DNA from 3 places in the Streptomyces sp. NPDC051582 genome. Region 3 is predicted to be linked to each of the others. Evidence: riboswitches for the same ligand, from Rfam matches in the RefSeq annotation. Region 3 holds a riboswitch; each other region holds the start of a gene.
The links. A riboswitch is a leader RNA that binds a small molecule or an ion and turns the genes downstream of it on or off. The one in region 3 is predicted to bind thiamine pyrophosphate.

Region 1 (5,649 bases), on a different contig from region 3:
CACGATCAGCAGCGCCACCGTCAGCAGCACCCCGCCCAGCAGGGCCCGCTGCCCCGCCCCGTCGACCCGGTGCGCGGTGCGCGCCGGATCGACGAGCCGCAGGGCGGTCTCCCGCCGGCGCACCGTCCGGGCGTGGATTGCGAGGATCAGGCCGACCGCCACGAACTGGACCATCGTGAGGACGGCGGCCGTCGGCAGGTCCAGCAGCTGCGCGGTCTGCCGGTAGACCTCCACCTCCAAGGTGGCGTACGCGGGCCCGCCGAGGATCTGCACGACGCCGAAGGAGGTGAACGTGAACAGGAACACCATCAGCGAGGCCGCGGCCACCGCGGGCCCCAGCGCGGGCAGCGTCACCCGCCGCCACGCGGCGAACCGCCCGGCGCCGAGCACCCGGGCGGCCTCCTCCTGGCGCGGGTCCAGCTGCGCCCAGAGCCCTCCGACCGTCCGTACGACGACGGCGTAGTTGAAGAAGACGTGCGCGAGCAGGATCGCCCACACGGTGGTGTCCAGCCGGACGCCCCACAGCTCGTCCAGCAGCCCGCCCCGCCCGACCAGCGCCAGGAAGGCGGTGCCGACGACCACCGTCGGCAGCACGAACGGGACCGTGACCACCGCCCGCAGCAGCTGTTTGCCGCGGAACTCGAAGCGCGCGAAGACGTACGCGCCGGGGAGTGCGATCAGGAGCGTGAGCGCCGTGGACGCGAGCGCCTGCCAGGTGGTGAACCAGAGCACGTCGGCGATGTCCGGCCGGGCCAGCACCTCGCCGATCCGGCCGAACTGCCAGCCCTCGTCGGTCTTGATCCCGCGCCCGACGATCGCGGCCACGGGATAGGCGAAGAACAGCCCGAAGAAGGCGAGCGGTACGGCCATCAGCCCGAGCCGGACGGCCGTACCGCGCGCGCTCTCGCGTCCTACTTCACGACGAGCGAGGACCATGTCTTGACCCACTGCTCACGGTTCTTGGCGATGGTCTCGGGAGCCACGTTCTCGGGCTTCTCGACGACCACGCCGTGCTTCGTGAACAGCTCCGGCAGCTTCGCGTCCTTGACCACCGGGTTCACGAACATCTGGAGCGGCATGTCCTCCTGGAACTTCTTGCCCACCAGGAAGTCGAGGAGCGCCTTGCCGCCCTCCTCGTTCTTCGCGCCCTTGAGCAGGCCCGCGAACTCGACCTGGCGGAAGCAGGTGCCGGTGGACACGCCCGTGGGCGCCTCGGCCGGCTGCGGCTCGCCGTACAGGACCTCGACCGGCGGGCTGGAGGCGTACGAGACGACCAGCGGCCGGTCGCCCTTGGCCTTCTTGCCGCCCGCGGAGCCGGAGAAGCGCTCGTTGTACGCCTGCTCCCAGCCGTCGACCACCTCGACGCCGTTGGCCTTGAGCTTGCTCCAGTAGTCCTTCCAGCCTTCCTCGCCGTACTTGCCGACGGAGGCGAGGAGGAAGCCGAGGCCCGGCGAGGAGGTCGCCGCGTTCTCGGTGACCAGCAGGTTCTTGTACTCCGGCTTGACCAGGTCGTCCAGCGTCTGCGGCGGGGCGATCTTCTTGTCGGCGAAGTACGCCTTGTCGTAGTTGACGCAGATGTCGCCCGAGTCGATCGGGGTGACCCGGTGCTGCTTGTCGAGCACGTACTCGGGCTTCACGTCGGCCAGGCCCTTGACCTCGTACGGCGTGAAGATGCCGTTGTCGAGGGCGCGGGAGAGCAGCGTGTTGTCCACACCGAAGAACACGTCGCCGCGCGGCGAGCCCTTGGTGAGGATCTCCTGGTTGAGGGCGGCGCCCGCGTCCCCGGACTTCAGGACCTTGACGGTGTAGCCGCTCTGCTGCTCGAACTCCTTGAGGACCGTGTCGGTCACGTTGAAGGAGTCGTGCGAGACGAGCGTGACGGTCTTGGACTTCGGCGCGTCACTCGCGCCGGACGCGGACTCGTCCTTGGCGCCGCCGCACGCGCTGAGCGTGGCGACGCCGAGCGCGGCCGCGAGCGCAGCGCCCGCGAACTTCTTGGTGGTGCTCACTGGTGATTCCTCCTGGGAAGACCAGGAGAAGACGCGGCCCTGCCCGGCGCTCAGTGCGAGCGGTCGCCGGGCAGGGCGCAACAGCTTGAGTGATGACCGAACTTCCTACCCCGAATGACCGGGGCGAGGTTCAGAGGGTCTGCGGATGACGGTTACCGCACTCTCAGCGCTGTGGCGCTCCCCTGTCGGAATATGCAATTGGTTCGGCCACAGGGTACCCCGTGGCCGAATCGGGCCCGCGAAAAGCGCGGGCTAGCGCTCGGAGGCGGCCAGCTGGCCGCACGCGCCGTCGATCTCCTGGCCGCGGGTGTCCCGGACGGTCACCGGCACGCCGTGGCGGGCGATGGCCTCGACGAAGGCCTTCTCGTCCTCCGGACGCGAAGCGGTCCACTTCGAGCCCGGCGTCGGGTTCAGCGGGATCAGGTTGACGTGGACGCGCTTGCCCTTGAGCAGGCGGCCGAGGAGGTCGCCGCGCCAGGCCTGGTCGTTGATGTCGCGGATGAGGGCGTACTCGATGGAGATCCGGCGGCCGGACTTCTCGGCGTACTCCCAGGCCGCGTCCAGGACCTCGCGGACCTTCCAGCGGGTGTTCACGGGGACGAGGGTGTCGCGCAGCTCGTCGTCCGGCGCGTGCAGGGAGACCGCGAGGCGGCACTTGAAGCCCTCGTCGGCGAAGCGCAGCATGGCCGGGACCAGGCCGACGGTGGAGACGGTGATGCCGCGCTGCGACAGGCCGAGGCCGTCGGGCTCGGGGTCGGTGAGGCGGCGGATGGCGCCCACGACCCGCTTGTAGTTGGCCAGCGGCTCGCCCATGCCCATGAAGACGATGTTGGACAGCCGCGCCGGTCCGCCGGGGACCTCGCCGTCGCGCAGCGCCCGCATGCCGTCGACGATCTGGTGGACGATCTCGGCGGTGGACAGGTTGCGGTCCAGACCCGCCTGGCCGGTGGCGCAGAACGGGCAGTTCATGCCGCAGCCGGCCTGCGAGGAGATGCACATGGTGACCCGGTCGGGGTAGCGCATCAGCACGGACTCGACGAGCGTGCCGTCGTGCAGCTTCCACAGCGTCTTGCGCGTGGTGTCCTCGTCGCACGAGATGTGCCGGATGACGTTCATCAGCTCGGGCAGCAGCTCCTGCTGGAGCTTCTCCCGCGAGCCCGCCGGGATGTCGGTCCACTCGGCCGGGTCGTGCGCGTACCGGGCGAAGTAGTGCTGCGAGAGCTGCTTGGCCCGGAAGGGCTTCTCGCCGATCGCGGCGACCGCCTCGCGACGCTCCTCGGGGGTGAGGTCGGCGAGATGCCGGGGCGGCTTCTTGGCCCCGCGAGGGGCGACGAAGGTGAGCTCTCCCGGGACAGGGCGGGCCATGGCTGGTACTCCTCGTAAGACGAAAGGCGCGCCGCAGAAGCAGCGCGCCCTTCAAGAGTAACCGCCCGGACCCACCCAAAGCCTTCAGACGTACGTCGTCCCAGCTCAGCGGGGTTGCCCTGGTGAACCGCCCGCCGGCCGGAAGCCCAGGGGGCCCGGTTTCAGCCGGTGCCGACGAACGCGGCGAGCAGCAGCCACACCACCGGGGCGGTCGGCAGCAGGGAGTCGAGGCGGTCCATGATGCCGCCGTGGCCCGGCAGCAGCGTGCCCATGTCCTTGATGCCCAGGTCCCGCTTGATCATCGACTCGCCGAGGTCGCCCAGCGTGGCGCTGACCGCGACGGCGAGACCGAGCAGCAGGCCCTGCCACCAGACGCCCCCGTCGATCAGGAACTCCATGCAGAGCGCGCCGGCCGCCATCGCGAAGGCGACCGCGCCGAACAGCCCCTCGCGGGTCTTGCCGGGGCTGATGCGCGGCGCCAGCTTCGTCTTGCCGAAGCGCCAGCCCACCGCGTACGCCCCGGTGTCGCTGACCACGGTCAGCAGCAGGAAGGTGACCACGCGCTCGGGACCGTCGTCCGCGGTGAGCAGCATCGCGACGAAGGTGGCCAGGAAGGGCACGTAGAAGGCCGCGAAGACGCCTGCGGTGACGTCTTTGAGGTAGTCCTCGGGCGGTTCGGTCATCCGCCAGACGAGGACCGCCAGCGCCGTCAGGGCCATGGCCACCCAGGCGCCCTCGGCGCCCCGGACGTACCCGGCGATGACCATCGCGGCGCCGCCGACCGCGAGCGGGACGAGCGGGGCCTTGATGCCCTTCTTCTCCTGGAGCCGGGAGGTGAGCTCCCACAGGCCCACGACGACCGCGACGACGATGACGCCGACGAAGACCGCCTTGACGATGAACAGCGAAGCGAAGATCACCGCACCGAGGCCGACACCGACCCCTATGGCGGCACGCAGGTCTCGCCCCGCCCGCTTCTTCGGCGGGGGCGTGGCGTCCTGCGGTGCCTGCGAGGGCGGGGGGCTGGGCATGGGCTCCTGCGGCGGCGTCTCGGCGCGGAACGGGGGGCCGCCCTCGGCGGCCCCCCGATCGCGTGCTTCCCGGTCGTCGAAGTCACGGCCGGCGGCATCGGGCACGATGGGCATGGGCCGAGTGTGCGGGCCCACCAGCGCATCGTATGCGGGACCCGCCGGAACCGGCTCCGTGGCCCAGGGAGAGTCGTTCATCAGACCTCTAGGAGCTCGGATTCCTTGTGCTTCAGCAGCTCGTCCACCTGCGCGACGTACTTCGCGGTGGTGTCGTCGAGCTCCTTCTCGGCGCGGCGCACCTCGTCCTCGCCGGCTTCCTTGTCCTTGACGAGCTTGTCGAGGGCGTCCTTCGCCTTGCGGCGGACGGCGCGGATGGAAACCTTGGAGTCCTCGGCCTTGGTGCGCGCGACCTTGATGTACTCCTTGCGGCGGTCCTGCGTCAGCTCGGGGAAGGTCACCCGGATGATGCGGCCGTCGTTGCTCGGGTTGACACCGAGGTCGGAGTCGCGGATGGCCTGCTCGATGTTGCGCAGGGCGGACGCGTCGAACGGCGTCACGATCGCCATGCGCGGCTCGGGCACCGCGAAGGACGCGAGCTGGTTGATGGGCGTGATGGCGCCGTAGTAGTCGGCGACGATCTTGTTGAACATCGCCGGGTGCGCACGACCGGTGCGGATCGCCGCGAAGTCTTCCTTGGCGACGACGACGGCCTTCTCCATCTTCTCCTCGGCTTCGAGGAGGATTTCTTCGATCACCACGTGCTCCTGCATGTCAGATATGGATGGTTCAGGCGGGCGGGGCGGGCTCGGCCCGGCGGGGCCGGGCCCGGCGGGGCCGGACGCTCAGGCCCGGGTGCCCTGGTCGCTCACGAGCGTGCCGATCTTCTCACCCTTGACGGCGCGGGCGATATTGCCCTCGGCGAGCAGCTCGAAGACCAGGATCGGCAGCTTGTTGTCGCGGCACAGCGTGATGGCGGTGGCGTCGGCGACCTTGAGGTCCCGGGACAGCACCTCGCCGTACTCCAGCGCGTCGAACTTCACCGCGTCGGGGTTCTTCTTCGGGTCGGAGTCGTAGACCCCGTCGACGCCGTTCTTGCCCATGAGCAGGGCCTCGGCATCGATCTCCAGGGCCCGCTGGGCGGCCGTGGTGTCGGTGGAGAAGTACGGCATGCCCATGCCGGCGCCGAAGATCACGACGCGGCCCTTCTCCAGGTGCCGTACGGCGCGCAGCGGGATGTACGGCTCCGC
Region 2 (5,649 bases), on a different contig from region 3:
ACGAAGTGACGGATGTCCGTGTCCCAGTCCTCCGAGCGCGGGTGCATCTCGGGGAAGGCCGCGACGCCCACGCAGAAGTCGCCGGACTCCTTGAGCAGGCGCACGAGGTCGGCCGCGTAGTCCACGCCCTCGGCGTGCTTGACCCAGGGGCCCATGGGATCGCCCGGCGGGTCCCCGCGCAGCGCGAGCATGTTGCGGATGCCGGCGTCGGCGAACTGGCCGATCACGTGGCGCAGCTCGGCGACGGACTGGTCGACCGCGGTGAGGTGCGCGACGGGGGTGAGGGTGGTGTCGGCGGCGATCTGCTGGGTGGCCTTGACGGTGCCGCCGCGGGTGGAGCCGCCGGCCCCGTAGGTGACGGACACGAAGCTCGGGCCCACGGCTTCGATCCGGCGCAGCGCGTTCCAGAGGTTGCGCTCGCCCTTCTCCGTCTTGGGGGCCCAGAACTCGAAGGAGTACGACTTGCCCCCGGACGCCAGCAGGTCGCGGACCGTGCGTGCACGGTCCGTACGGGTGGAAGCGGTACCAAGGGCCATACGGGCAGGTTAGACGTGCCTTCGCGGTCCCCGAAGCCGTGTCCGCCTTTTGGACACGTTTTTGGACACCTGCACGGGCGGCCGGTGTTCCGTTAGGCGGAAACGCGCTCCCGGACCCGCTTGGCCAGGTCGGCGGCGGCCGCGCCCGGGTCGGAGGCCTCGGTGAGCGCGCGGACGACCACGATGCGGGTGGCTCCGGCGTCGAGGACCTCGTCGAGGTTGCCGGCGTCGATGCCGCCGATGGCGAACCAGGGGCGGGCGGGGGCCAGCGAGGCCGCGTACCGGACCAGCCCGAGCCCGGGCGCGTACCGGCCGGGCTTGGTGGGGGTGGGCCAGCAGGGGCCGGTGCAGAAGTAGTCCACGCCCGGCTCGGCGACGGCGGCGTCGACCTCGGACTCGGCGTGGCAGGAACGGCCGACGAGCACGGACTCGCCGAGGATCGCGCGGGCGGCGGGCACCGGGATGTCGCCCTGGCCCAGGTGCAGGACGTCGGAGCCGATGGCGTGGGCGACGTCGGCGCGGTCGTTCACCGCGAGGAGCTTGCCGTGCCGGCGCGCGGCCTCGGCGAACACCTGGAGGTGTTCGAGCTCCTCGCCGGCCTCCATGCCCTTGTCGCGCAGCTGGACGATGTCGACGCCGCCGGCCAGGACCGCGTCGAGGAACCCGGAGAGGTCCCCCTGCCGCTTGCGGGCGTCCGTGCACAGGTAGAGCCGGGCGTCGGACAGCTGCTGCATGGGTGTTCCCCCCTGGTGGTGGCGTACGGGCCCGGGCGGGCCCGTACGCCGGTGGATCAGCCGGTCAGAGGGCGAGCGCCTGAGCGCGGCGCTTCACCTCCGTGCCGCGATTCTCGCTCAGCGCCTGCGCGGGGGTGCCGGGCAGGGTCGGGTCCGGGGTGAACATCCACTCCAGGATCTCCTCGTCGGAGAAGCCGTCGTCGCGGAGCACGGTCAGCAGGCCGGGCAGGCCCTTGACGATCTTGTCGCCGTCGATGAAGGGGGCGGGCACCTGGAGCGAACGGTTCTCGCCCCGGCGTACGGCGATCAGCTGACCTTCCTTGACCAGCTGGCGGACCCGGGTCACTTCGATGTCGAGCATCTCGGCGATGTCGGGTACGTACAGCCAGGCGGGGACAAGGGCGTCGATCTTTGCGTCAATCTCGGTCACGGGCACAAGCCTGCCACCTCGGACTGACACCCGGTACCCGGGCCGACCCGTCCGGGTCCCCGGACCCCGCCCGGGCGGGGTCCGGGCGGGGTGCGGGACCAGCGCCGGGAGCATCGGCTGGCCCACCGCCCGGCCCGCCGTCCGGCCCACTGCCTAGACCAGCGCCGACTTCAGCGGAACCGCGGGATCGGCGACCCTGGCCGGGTCCACCGGGGCGCCCGTCTCGATCAGCTTCCGCCCCTGCGCCAGGTCCCGCGGCCTGCCGACCGCCAGGACCGCGGCCAGCGCCCCGTCCCGCAGCCAGCACACCGACCAGCCCGCCTCGGCGGGGTCCCCGCGCCACACCAGCTCGTCGGCGCCCGCGTGGTGGCCCGCGTACTGGACGAACCGCCCGAACTGCTCCGACCAGAAGTACGGCACCGGGTCGTAGACCTGGAGCGCCTTGCCCGCCACGACGTTCGCCGCGACCACCCGCGGCCCCTGGAGGGCGTTGTCCCAGTGGTGGACCAGCAGCCGCGCCCCGTAGCGGGCCGACGGGAACGACGCGCAGTCGCCGACCGCGTACACATCGGGCAGGCCGGTCCGCAGGTACTCGTCCGCGGTGACCGCGCCCTCCGGCCCGAGCTCCACCCCCGAGCCCGCCAGCCACCGGGTCGCCGGCCGGGCCCCGATGCCGACGACCACCGCGCCCGCCGGCAGCTCCCGCCCGTCCGCGAGCAGGACCCGCCCGGACTCCACCGAGGAGACCTTGGCGCCGGTCAGCAGCGCGGCCCCGGCCTGCTCGTACCAGTGGGCCATGGGGGCCGCGACCTCCGCGGGCAGCGCCCCGGCCAGCACCCGGTCGGCCGCCTCGACGACGGTGACCGCGCAGCCCGCCTCGCGCGCCGCGGTGGCGAATTCCGCGCCGATCCAGCCCGCGCCGACCACCACGGTCGCCGGAGCGCTCGCCAGCACCGGCCGCAGCCGGGCCGCGTCGTCCAGGGTGCGCAGCAGGTGCACGCCGGGTACGCCCTCGGACCCGGGCAGGGTCAGCGGTTCGGCGCCGGTCGCCAGGACGAGGACGTCGTACGGGACCGGCCCCGCCTCGGTGTCCAGCTCGCGCTCGGCGGCCCGCAGTCCGGTGACCTCCACCCCGAGCCGGAGCACGATGCCGAGCCCCTCGAAGTCCACGTCGAACGCGGAGTCCTCGGCCTTGCCGAGCAGCACCGCCTTCGACAGCGGCGGCCGGTCGTACGGCTGGTGGGGTTCGGCGCCCAGCAGGGTGATCGGGCGGCGCCACCCCTGCTCCCGCAGCGCGACCGCGGTCTGCACCCCGGCCATTCCGGCGCCGACGATGACGACGCCGCTCTGAGTCTGTTCCGTCTGCTCGCTCACACCGCCCAGCCTAGCGATCTGACGCTTCGTCAGGAACAGCGGCTCGGCGCGGTCGCCGGGGAGGCAGCCTTACCCGCCCCCGGCGGCGGGGTTAGGCTGGCGCCCGTACCTATCGCGGGAGTCCGGGCGCACCGGGCTGAGAGGGAGGCTGAGCGGCCTCCGACCGTACGAACCTGATCCGGGTCATGCCGGCGAAGGGAGGGGCTGGACGCCCATGCACTCATCTCTGAACGGATCCGATCCGGGATCCCCGGGGGCCGCGGGCTCCGCCGGATCCCCCGGGTCCTCGGGATCCTCCGGGTCCTCCGCGTCCTCCGGGTCCGACGTCCTCGTCGTCGGGGGCGGGATCATCGGCCTGGTCACCGCCTGGCGGGCGGCCCGGCACGGACTGCGGACCGTACTCGCCGACCCGGCGCCCGGCGGCGGCGCCGCGCAGGTCGCGGCCGGCATGCTCGCCGCCGTCACGGAGCTGCACTACGGCGAGGAGACCCTGCTGGGACTCAACCTCGCCTCCGCGGCCCGCTACCCGGAGTTCGCCGCCGAGCTGGCCGAGGCCAGCGGCGGGATGGACATCGGCTACCGGGCCTGCGGCACGCTCGCCGTCGCCCTCGACGCCGACGACCGGCTGCACCTGCGTGAACTGCACGCCCTCCAGCGCCGTTGCGGCCTGGAGTCCGAATGGCTCACCGGCCGCGAGTGCCGCCGCCTGGAGCCCATGCTGGCGCCGGGTGTACGGGGCGGCCTGCGCGTGGACGGCGACCACCAGGTCGATCCGCGCCGGCTGGCGGCCGCGCTGCTGGCCGCGTGCGAGCGCGCCGGGGTGGAGATCCGCCGGGCGGCCGCGGAGCGGCTGCTGACCGCCGCCGACCGGGCCGTCGGCGTACGGCTCGACGACGGTACGGAGCTGCGCGCCGACCAGGTGGTGCTGGCCGCGGGCTCGCTCAGCGGCCGGCTGGCCGGCGTACCGCCGCAGGCGCTGCCTCCCGTACGGCCCGTGAAGGGCCAGGTGCTGCGGCTCGCGGTGCCGGCGGCGTACGCGCCGTTCCTCTCGCGGACGGTGCGGGCGGTGGTGCGCGGCAGCCACGTCTACCTGGTGCCGCGCGAGAACGGCGAGCTCGTCATCGGGGCCACCAGCGAGGAACTCGGCTGGGACACCACCGTCACCGCGGGCGGGGTCTACGAACTCCTGCGCGACGCCCACGAGCTGGTGCCCGGCATCACCGAACTGCCGCTGACCGAGACCCGGGCCGGACTGCGGCCCGGGTCCCCGGACAACGCCCCGCTGCTCGGCCCGACCGAACTGCCCGGCCTGCACCTGGCCACCGGGCACTACCGCAACGGGGTGCTGCTGACCCCGCTCACCGGCGACGTGATGGCGGAGCTGCTGACCACCGGCACGGTGCCGGAGATCGCCCGCCCGTTCACCCCGCGCCGGTTCTCCGCCGCACGTCAGGAGTCGTACGCATGACCATCTCCGTCAACGGCGAGCCGCGCGAGATCGCGGCCGGCACCACCCTCGACGCGGTGGTCGCCACCTTGACCGCGGCTCCGTCCGGCGTGGCGGCCGCACTGAACGAGACCGTCGTCCCGCGCGGGCAGTGGCCGCTCACACCGGTGGGCGAGGGCGACCGGGTCGAGGTCCTCACCGCGGTCCAGGGGGGCTGAGCGCGATGGCTGACGACGCCTTTCAGCTGGCCGGCCGGACCTTCTCGTCCCGCCTGATCATGGGCACGGGCGGGGCGCCGAGCCTGGACGTCCTGGAACGGGCGCTGGTCGCGTCCGGTACGGAGCTCACCACGGTGGCCATGCGGCGGCTGGACCCGACGGTGCAGGGCTCCGTCCTGTCGGTGCTGACGAAACTGGGCATCTCCGTACTCCCGAACACGGCGGGGTGCTTCACGGCGGGCGAGGCCGTGCTGACCGCGCGCCTGGCGCGGGAGGCGCTGGGCACCGACTGGATCAAGCTGGAGGTGGTGGCGGACGAACGGACGCTGCTGCCCGACGGGGTGGAGCTGCTGGACGCGGCGGAGACCCTGGTGGACGAGGGCTTCACCGTCCTCCCCTACACGAATGACGACCCGGTCCTCGCCCGCAAGCTGGAGGACGTGGGCTGCGCGGCGATCATGCCGCTGGGGTCGCCGATCGGGTCGGGGATGGGGATCCGCAACCCGCACAACTTCGAGCTGATCGCGGAGCGGGCCGGGGTCCCGGTGATCCTGGACGCGGGGGCGGGCACGGCCTCGGACGTGGCGCTGGCGATGGAGCTGGGGTGCGCGGCGGTGATGCTCGCCTCGGCGGTGACCCGGGCCCAGTTCCCGGTCCTGATGGCGGCTGCCATGCGCGACGCGGTGTCGGCGGGCCGGCTGGCCCACCGTGCGGGCCGCATCCCCCAGCGCCGCTTCGCGGAAGCCTCCTCCCCCACCGAGGGCCGAGCCGCCCTGGACCCGGAACGCCCGGCGTTCTGAGGTGGCGGGGGTACGGGAACTCACGACGCGTGCCCACCGTCCCCCCTCGCCCCCGGGCGGGGCGGGGGGAGAGCGTGGGCGCTCGCCGCGGGCCCCGGGCCGCTGCCTCG
Region 3 (5,649 bases):
CACCAGGACGGTCTTCTACCTCGCCCAGACGATGCGGGACATGGGCGACACCGCCGCGGCGATCCGGCTCTACCGACGCCGCGCAGCCATGGGCGGCTGGGCCGAGGAGGCCTACTACGCGCTGCTCCAGGCCGGAGTCCTGAGCGCCGAGTCCGGCGACTGGCCCGCCGCCATGGACGCCCTTTCGCAGGCCTGGGAGTCCCGGCCCACCCGGCTGGAAGCCTGCTACGAACTCGCCTCCAGGCTCAGGGTGCTGGGGCGCCACCACACGGCCCACGCGATCACCTCGGCGGTGCTGGACCGCCCGGTCCCTCCGGACCTGCTGTTCGTCCAGCCATGGGTGTACCGGTGGGGGCTGCTCTTCGAGCACTCCATCACCGCGTACTGGGTGGGGGACGTGCAAGCCTCACTGCGCGCCTGCGACCGACTGCTGGCCCTGCCCGACCTGCCCGAGCCGTATCGTCGCCAGACAGAGGCCAATCGCGGTTTCGCGGTGGCCCGCAGCGGGCCGGCCGTCCCTGTTTCACGTGAAACATCGCGCGACGCGAAGGTCTGACCCCCACCGCCGCGCGGCGTGCGTCCGTGCGGGCGCATGCCGGGACACTGCTCTGGGAAGCCCCCTCATCCTCCCCAGAGCAGCGCCGGCCGTCATGGGCGGGTCAGTCCGCCAGCGGGAGGTAGACCCGGTTCCCGCTCGCGGCGAACTCGGCGGACTTCTCCGCCATGCCCGCCTCGATCTCATCGGCCTTCAGGTCGCCGCCGTGCTCACGGCGGATGTCCTGGGAGATCTTCATCGAGCAGAACTTCGGACCGCACATCGAGCAGAAGTGCGCGGTCTTGGCCGGTTCGGCCGGGAGCGTCTCGTCGTGGAACTCGCGGGCCGTGTCCGGGTCGAGGGCCAGGTTGAACTGGTCCTCCCAGCGGAACTCGAACCGCGCGTCCGACAGGGCGTCGTCCCATTCCTGGGCGCCCGGGTGGCCCTTGGCCAGGTCGGCCGCGTGAGCGGCGATCTTGTACGTGATGACGCCGGTCTTCACGTCGTCACGGTTGGGCAGGCCCAGGTGCTCCTTCGGCGTGACGTAGCAGAGCATCGCGGTGCCCCACCAGGCGATCATCGCGGCGCCGATGCCCGAGGTGATGTGGTCGTACGCCGGGGCGACGTCCGTGGTCAGCGGGCCGAGCGTGTAGAACGGCGCCTCCTCGCAGATCTCCTGCTGGAGGTCGATGTTCTCCTTGATCTTGTGCATCGGGACGTGGCCCGGGCCCTCGATCATGGTCTGCACGTTGTGCCGCTTGGCGATCGTGTTCAGCTCGCCCAGCGTCTTCAGCTCCGCGAACTGCGCTGCGTCGTTGGCGTCCGCGATGGAGCCGGGGCGCAGGCCGTCGCCGAGCGAGTACGTGACGTCGTACGTCGCGAGGATCTCGCAGAGCTCCTCGAAGTTCGTGTAGAGGAAGTTCTCCTTGTGGTGCGCCAGGCACCAGGCGGCCATGATCGAACCGCCGCGGGAGACGATGCCGGTCTTGCGGCGGGCGGTCAGCGGCACGTACGGGAGCAGCACGCCGGCGTGGACCGTCATGTAGTCGACGCCCTGCTCCGCCTGCTCGATGACCGTGTCCTTGTAGATCTCCCAGGTCAGGTCCTCGGCGCGGCCGTCGACCTTCTCCAGCGCCTGGTACAGCGGCACGGTGCCGATCGGGACCGGGGAGTTGCGCAGCACCCACTCGCGGGTGGTGTGGATGTTGCGGCCGGTCGAGAGGTCCATGACCGTGTCGGCGCCCCACTTGGTCGCCCAGGTCATCTTGTCGACCTCCTCCTCGATGGAGGAGGTGACCGCGGAGTTGCCGATGTTGGCGTTGACCTTCACCAGGAATCGCTTACCGATGATCATCGGCTCGATCTCGGGGTGGTTCACGTTCGCGGGAAGCACCGCGCGACCTGCGGCGATCTCCTCACGGACGACCTCGGGGGAGACGTTCTCGCGGATCGCGACGTACTCCATCTCCGGGGTGATCTCACCGCGGCGGGCGTACGCGAGCTGCGTGACGGCGGCGCCGTCCCGGCCCCGGCGGGGCTGGCGCGGACGCCCCGGGAAGACCGCGTCGAGGTTCTTGAGGCCACCTCGGGGCGAGGTGTGCTTGATGCCGTCGTCCTCGGGGCGCGCGGGGCGGCCCGCGTACTCCTCGGTGTCGCCGCGGCTGATGATCCAGTTCTCGCGCAGCGGCGGCAGGCCGCGCCGCACGTCGGTCTCGATCTGAGGGTCGGTGTACGGCCCGGACGTGTCGTAGAGCGTCACGTCCTTGCCGTTGGTGAGGTGGACCTGACGGACCGGCACCCGGATGTCGGGGCGGGAGCCCGCCACGTAGCCCTTGTGCCAGCCCGGCTGGCGCTCGGTCCGGTCGGCGTCGTCCTGGCTGACGGCAGGCGTGCGTGCGTCCTGAATGGTCATGAGACCTGATCTCCCTACGCCGGCATTACCCGGTAACAGGTTCGGCGGTCGACGCAGCCTCTTCCCGTACGCATCTGTGCTGCGCGTACGGTGATCAGCGCCCTCTCAGCCCGGTGCTCCGAGCTCCCGCGTTGTGCAAAGGTGCCCCCACGCTAGCGTCATTTGTGGCGTGCTGAACAGTGGGCCCCCTGAACTCTTGCGATGATCTGCCGGTGACGTCCTCGCCGCAGCCCCCCACCCAGCCCACCGAGCCCACGGGTCACAGCGACCACGCGCATGTGGGCCACGGGCACGACGACCACCGGCACGACCAGATCCCGGCCCAGGGCCACTCCCACGGTCATTCCCACGGCCACGGACCGGCGGCTCCCGTCTCGAAGCACCTGCGCAAGGTCATCGCGGCGGTCCTGATCCCCTTCGCCGTGGCCGTCTTCGTCGGCATGGTGGTTCTCTGGCCGGGCGGAGCGCCCGCCCACGAGCGCTCCGGGGTGGGCTTCGACCGGCAGACCCAGCAGGGCCGGGTCGTCGGGCTCGCACAGGTCGACTGCAAATCGGTGAACGCCTCGCAGGTGCCGACCACCGGGAACGCCACCACCCCGGAGGGCCGTGAGGCCCAGGCCCAGCAGACCGGCGACTGCAAGAAGGCCACCATCGAGGTCGGCACCGGTCCGGACAAGGGCCGGACGTTCATCGAGATCGTCCAGCCGGGCGCACCAAGGCAACTGGAGAAGGACCAGGAGGTCGTCGTCGCGTACGCGCCGGACGCGCCCCGGGACCTCCAGTACTCCGTGGTCGACGTGAACCGCAAGCTCCCGCTGGCGGTGCTGGCCGGCATCTTCGCCGTGGCCGTGGTCGTCGTCGGACGGATGCGGGGCCTGTTCGCGCTGATCGCGCTGGTCGTCAGCTTCGGCGTGCTGACCCTGTTCATCCTCCCGGCGATCCTCCAAGGCTCGAACCCACTGGTCGTCGCGGTCGTCGGAGCCAGCGCCATCATGCTCATCGCGCTGTACATGTGCCATGGCCTGAGCGCTCGTACGTCCGTCGCCGTCCTCGGCACACTCGTCTCGCTGCTGCTGATCGGGCTGCTCGGCTCGGCATTCGTCGACTGGGCGTTCCTCAGCGGCAACACCGACGACAACACCGGGCTCATCCACGGGCTCTACCCGGACATCGACATGAGCGGTCTGCTGCTCGCGGGCGTGATCATCGGATCGCTGGGCGTGCTCGACGACGTGACGGTCACCCAGACGTCGGCGGTCTGGGAACTCCACCAGGCCGACTCGTCGATGGGGCCCCGCGCCCTGTACCGCGCGGCCATCCGGATCGGCCGCGACCACATCGCCTCGGTGGTCAACACGCTGGTGCTGGCCTACGCGGGCGCAGCGCTTCCGCTGCTGCTGCTGTTCTCGATCGCGAACAGCAGTATGGGTTCGGTGGCCAACAGCGAACTGGTCGCGGAAGAGATCGTACGCACTCTGGTCGGGTCGATCGGCCTGGTCGCCTCGGTCCCGGTGACCACCGCGCTCGCGGCGCTGGTGGTGTCCGCCGACCGGCCGGGCTCCCCGGCCGGAGCGGCGGCCTCGGGGCCGGTCCGCGGCGGCCGGGGCCGGCGGCGCAAGCGCTGAGCGGCCCGGGCGGCTCGGGGGCCCGGGGCGACTCGGCGCGTGCGGTCGGCCGGCTCGGCTCGTCGGGTCCGCCCGCTCAGCCGGCGTTCTGCTCGTTCTGCCGGGACTCGGCCAGGATCCGGTCCAGCGCCTCGTCGAGGTTCTCCTCGAAGTCGCCGAGGTTTCGCTCCTGACCGAGCGGAACAAGCCGGTCGGTACGGTCGAGGAACGCGACGAGCGGCGCCGCACCGGCGCGGAACAGGGCCCGGTCGCTGCCGACCTGGAGCCGGATGTGGACGTCGGACAGTTCCTCGGGATCGGTGGGGGCGATGTGCACGTCGCCGTCACCGCACGGCTTGTTGATGCCGTCGAGGAGCAGCTCCCGGCCGAACGCCCAGGTCACGGGGGCGTCTCCGGGAAGGTGGAACGTCAGACGCACTGCGTAGGGGTCCCGGGTGTCGTACCGGAGTTCCACCGGGATCCGGAAGGAGAGCTCCTCGGAAACGAGGAAGCTCATCATGACCTCTGCCTGTACCGACTCGCGCATGGACTACCCCGCTGTAGTGGAAGTGGCCAGGAATGATCCCCCAGGGCCCTCTTGACAAGGGTGGTGGAAGCTCATGCAGATCACAAGGAGTGAGTTTTCAGATACTGATAGAGAACGAGAGGGTGCTCAACAGCGCGCCTACTTCACTCCGTAGTCGATCGACCACATACAGCAACCGTTTCTCCTGGTGCAAAGGGAGAGAAATCGCCATGGTTGCGGCGGTATCGCCCGCGGTGATGGGGATGGCTGCACACACCGTGCCCAGCGCATATTCCTGACGCTCCGTAACCGGCTCCATGCGCCCGAGAGAGCCGATTCGATGTTCGAGGGCGCTCTGGTCCCGGACGGTGTACTGGGTGACGGCCTCGACCGGGTGCCGCTCGTAGTAGTCCCTGCGCGTCTTCTCATCGAGTTGGGCCAGCAGGCACTGCCCGATGGCGTGCGCGTGGCCGGTCGCACGGAAATCCGCCCACTCCTCGACGGCGGGGCTGGCCGGGGTGTCCGAGACGCCCACCAACTCGATCTCGCCCTCGCGGAACACGGCGAAATAGACGGGGGCCCCGACCGCGTCGCGGAAGTGCGCGAGGGAGTCGAGGATCATGCTGCGACGTTTCTGCTGCAGTCCGCCGCCCGCCAGCCGCCCGGCGGCTGCGCCGAGCACGAACACTCCGCCCTCGCGCCGCAGATAGCCCTCGTGCGTGAGGGTGCGCAACAGGTGGTAGGCGGTGGGGAGCGGGAGCCCGGCTTCGCGCGCCAGTTGTTTCGCCGGGGCTCCCTCACTGTGGGAACCCGCTGCTTCGAGCAGCCTCAACGCGCGCTGCACCGAACCGATCAGCGTCGGCACACCGGCATTGTGAACCGAAGACAAAGCTCACCCCCAGGCGTGGCGGCGGGCCTGGGGAGGGCCCGCCCTGCGGGGGCCGCCCCCGCGCGCGCCGCGGTTCCTGGGGGTCGCACTCGGCCGACACTGGAGAAAACCGCAGTTCAAGGCGGTACCACCGGCGTCCGGTGCCCAGGGAACGGCGCAGATTGCCACCCTATCGGCCGATTG

Region 1: it holds a riboswitch for thiamine pyrophosphate, as region 3 does, so the genes downstream of both, AB0M92_RS05950 (thiamine ABC transporter substrate-binding protein) here and thiC (phosphomethylpyrimidine synthase ThiC) in region 3, are expected to answer to the same signal.
Region 2: it holds a riboswitch for thiamine pyrophosphate, as region 3 does, so the genes downstream of both, thiO (glycine oxidase ThiO) here and thiC (phosphomethylpyrimidine synthase ThiC) in region 3, are expected to answer to the same signal.

What each region holds. Positions count from the first base shown of each region.
Region 1 covers NZ_JBFAZJ010000003.1:86,713-92,361, forward strand. Annotated here, with positions in the region: gene AB0M92_RS05945 (iron ABC transporter permease) at 1-936, opposite strand, end outside; gene AB0M92_RS05950 (thiamine ABC transporter substrate-binding protein) at 912-2,009, opposite strand; TPP riboswitch at 2,094-2,203, opposite strand; gene rlmN (23S rRNA (adenine(2503)-C(2))-methyltransferase RlmN) at 2,262-3,374, opposite strand; gene AB0M92_RS05960 (phosphatidate cytidylyltransferase) at 3,536-4,600, opposite strand; gene frr (ribosome recycling factor) at 4,600-5,157, opposite strand; gene pyrH (UMP kinase) at 5,245-5,649, opposite strand, start outside.
Region 2 covers NZ_JBFAZJ010000018.1:79,593-85,241, forward strand. Annotated here, with positions in the region: gene metF (methylenetetrahydrofolate reductase [NAD(P)H]) at 1-536, opposite strand, end outside; gene thiE (thiamine phosphate synthase) at 629-1,270, opposite strand; gene AB0M92_RS23305 (Rv2175c family DNA-binding protein) at 1,335-1,700, opposite strand; gene AB0M92_RS23310 (FAD-dependent oxidoreductase) at 1,854-3,074, opposite strand; TPP riboswitch at 3,179-3,291, shown strand; gene thiO (glycine oxidase ThiO) at 3,289-4,542, shown strand; gene thiS (sulfur carrier protein ThiS) at 4,539-4,739, shown strand; gene AB0M92_RS23325 (thiazole synthase) at 4,745-5,539, shown strand.
Region 3 covers NZ_JBFAZJ010000026.1:26,502-32,150, reverse strand. Annotated here, with positions in the region: gene AB0M92_RS28725 (glycosyltransferase) at 1-556, shown strand, start outside; gene thiC (phosphomethylpyrimidine synthase ThiC) at 660-2,447, opposite strand; TPP riboswitch at 2,442-2,587, opposite strand; gene AB0M92_RS28715 (YibE/F family protein) at 2,660-4,072, shown strand; gene AB0M92_RS28710 (SsgA family sporulation/cell division regulator) at 4,149-4,598, opposite strand; gene AB0M92_RS28705 (helix-turn-helix domain-containing protein) at 4,696-5,466, opposite strand.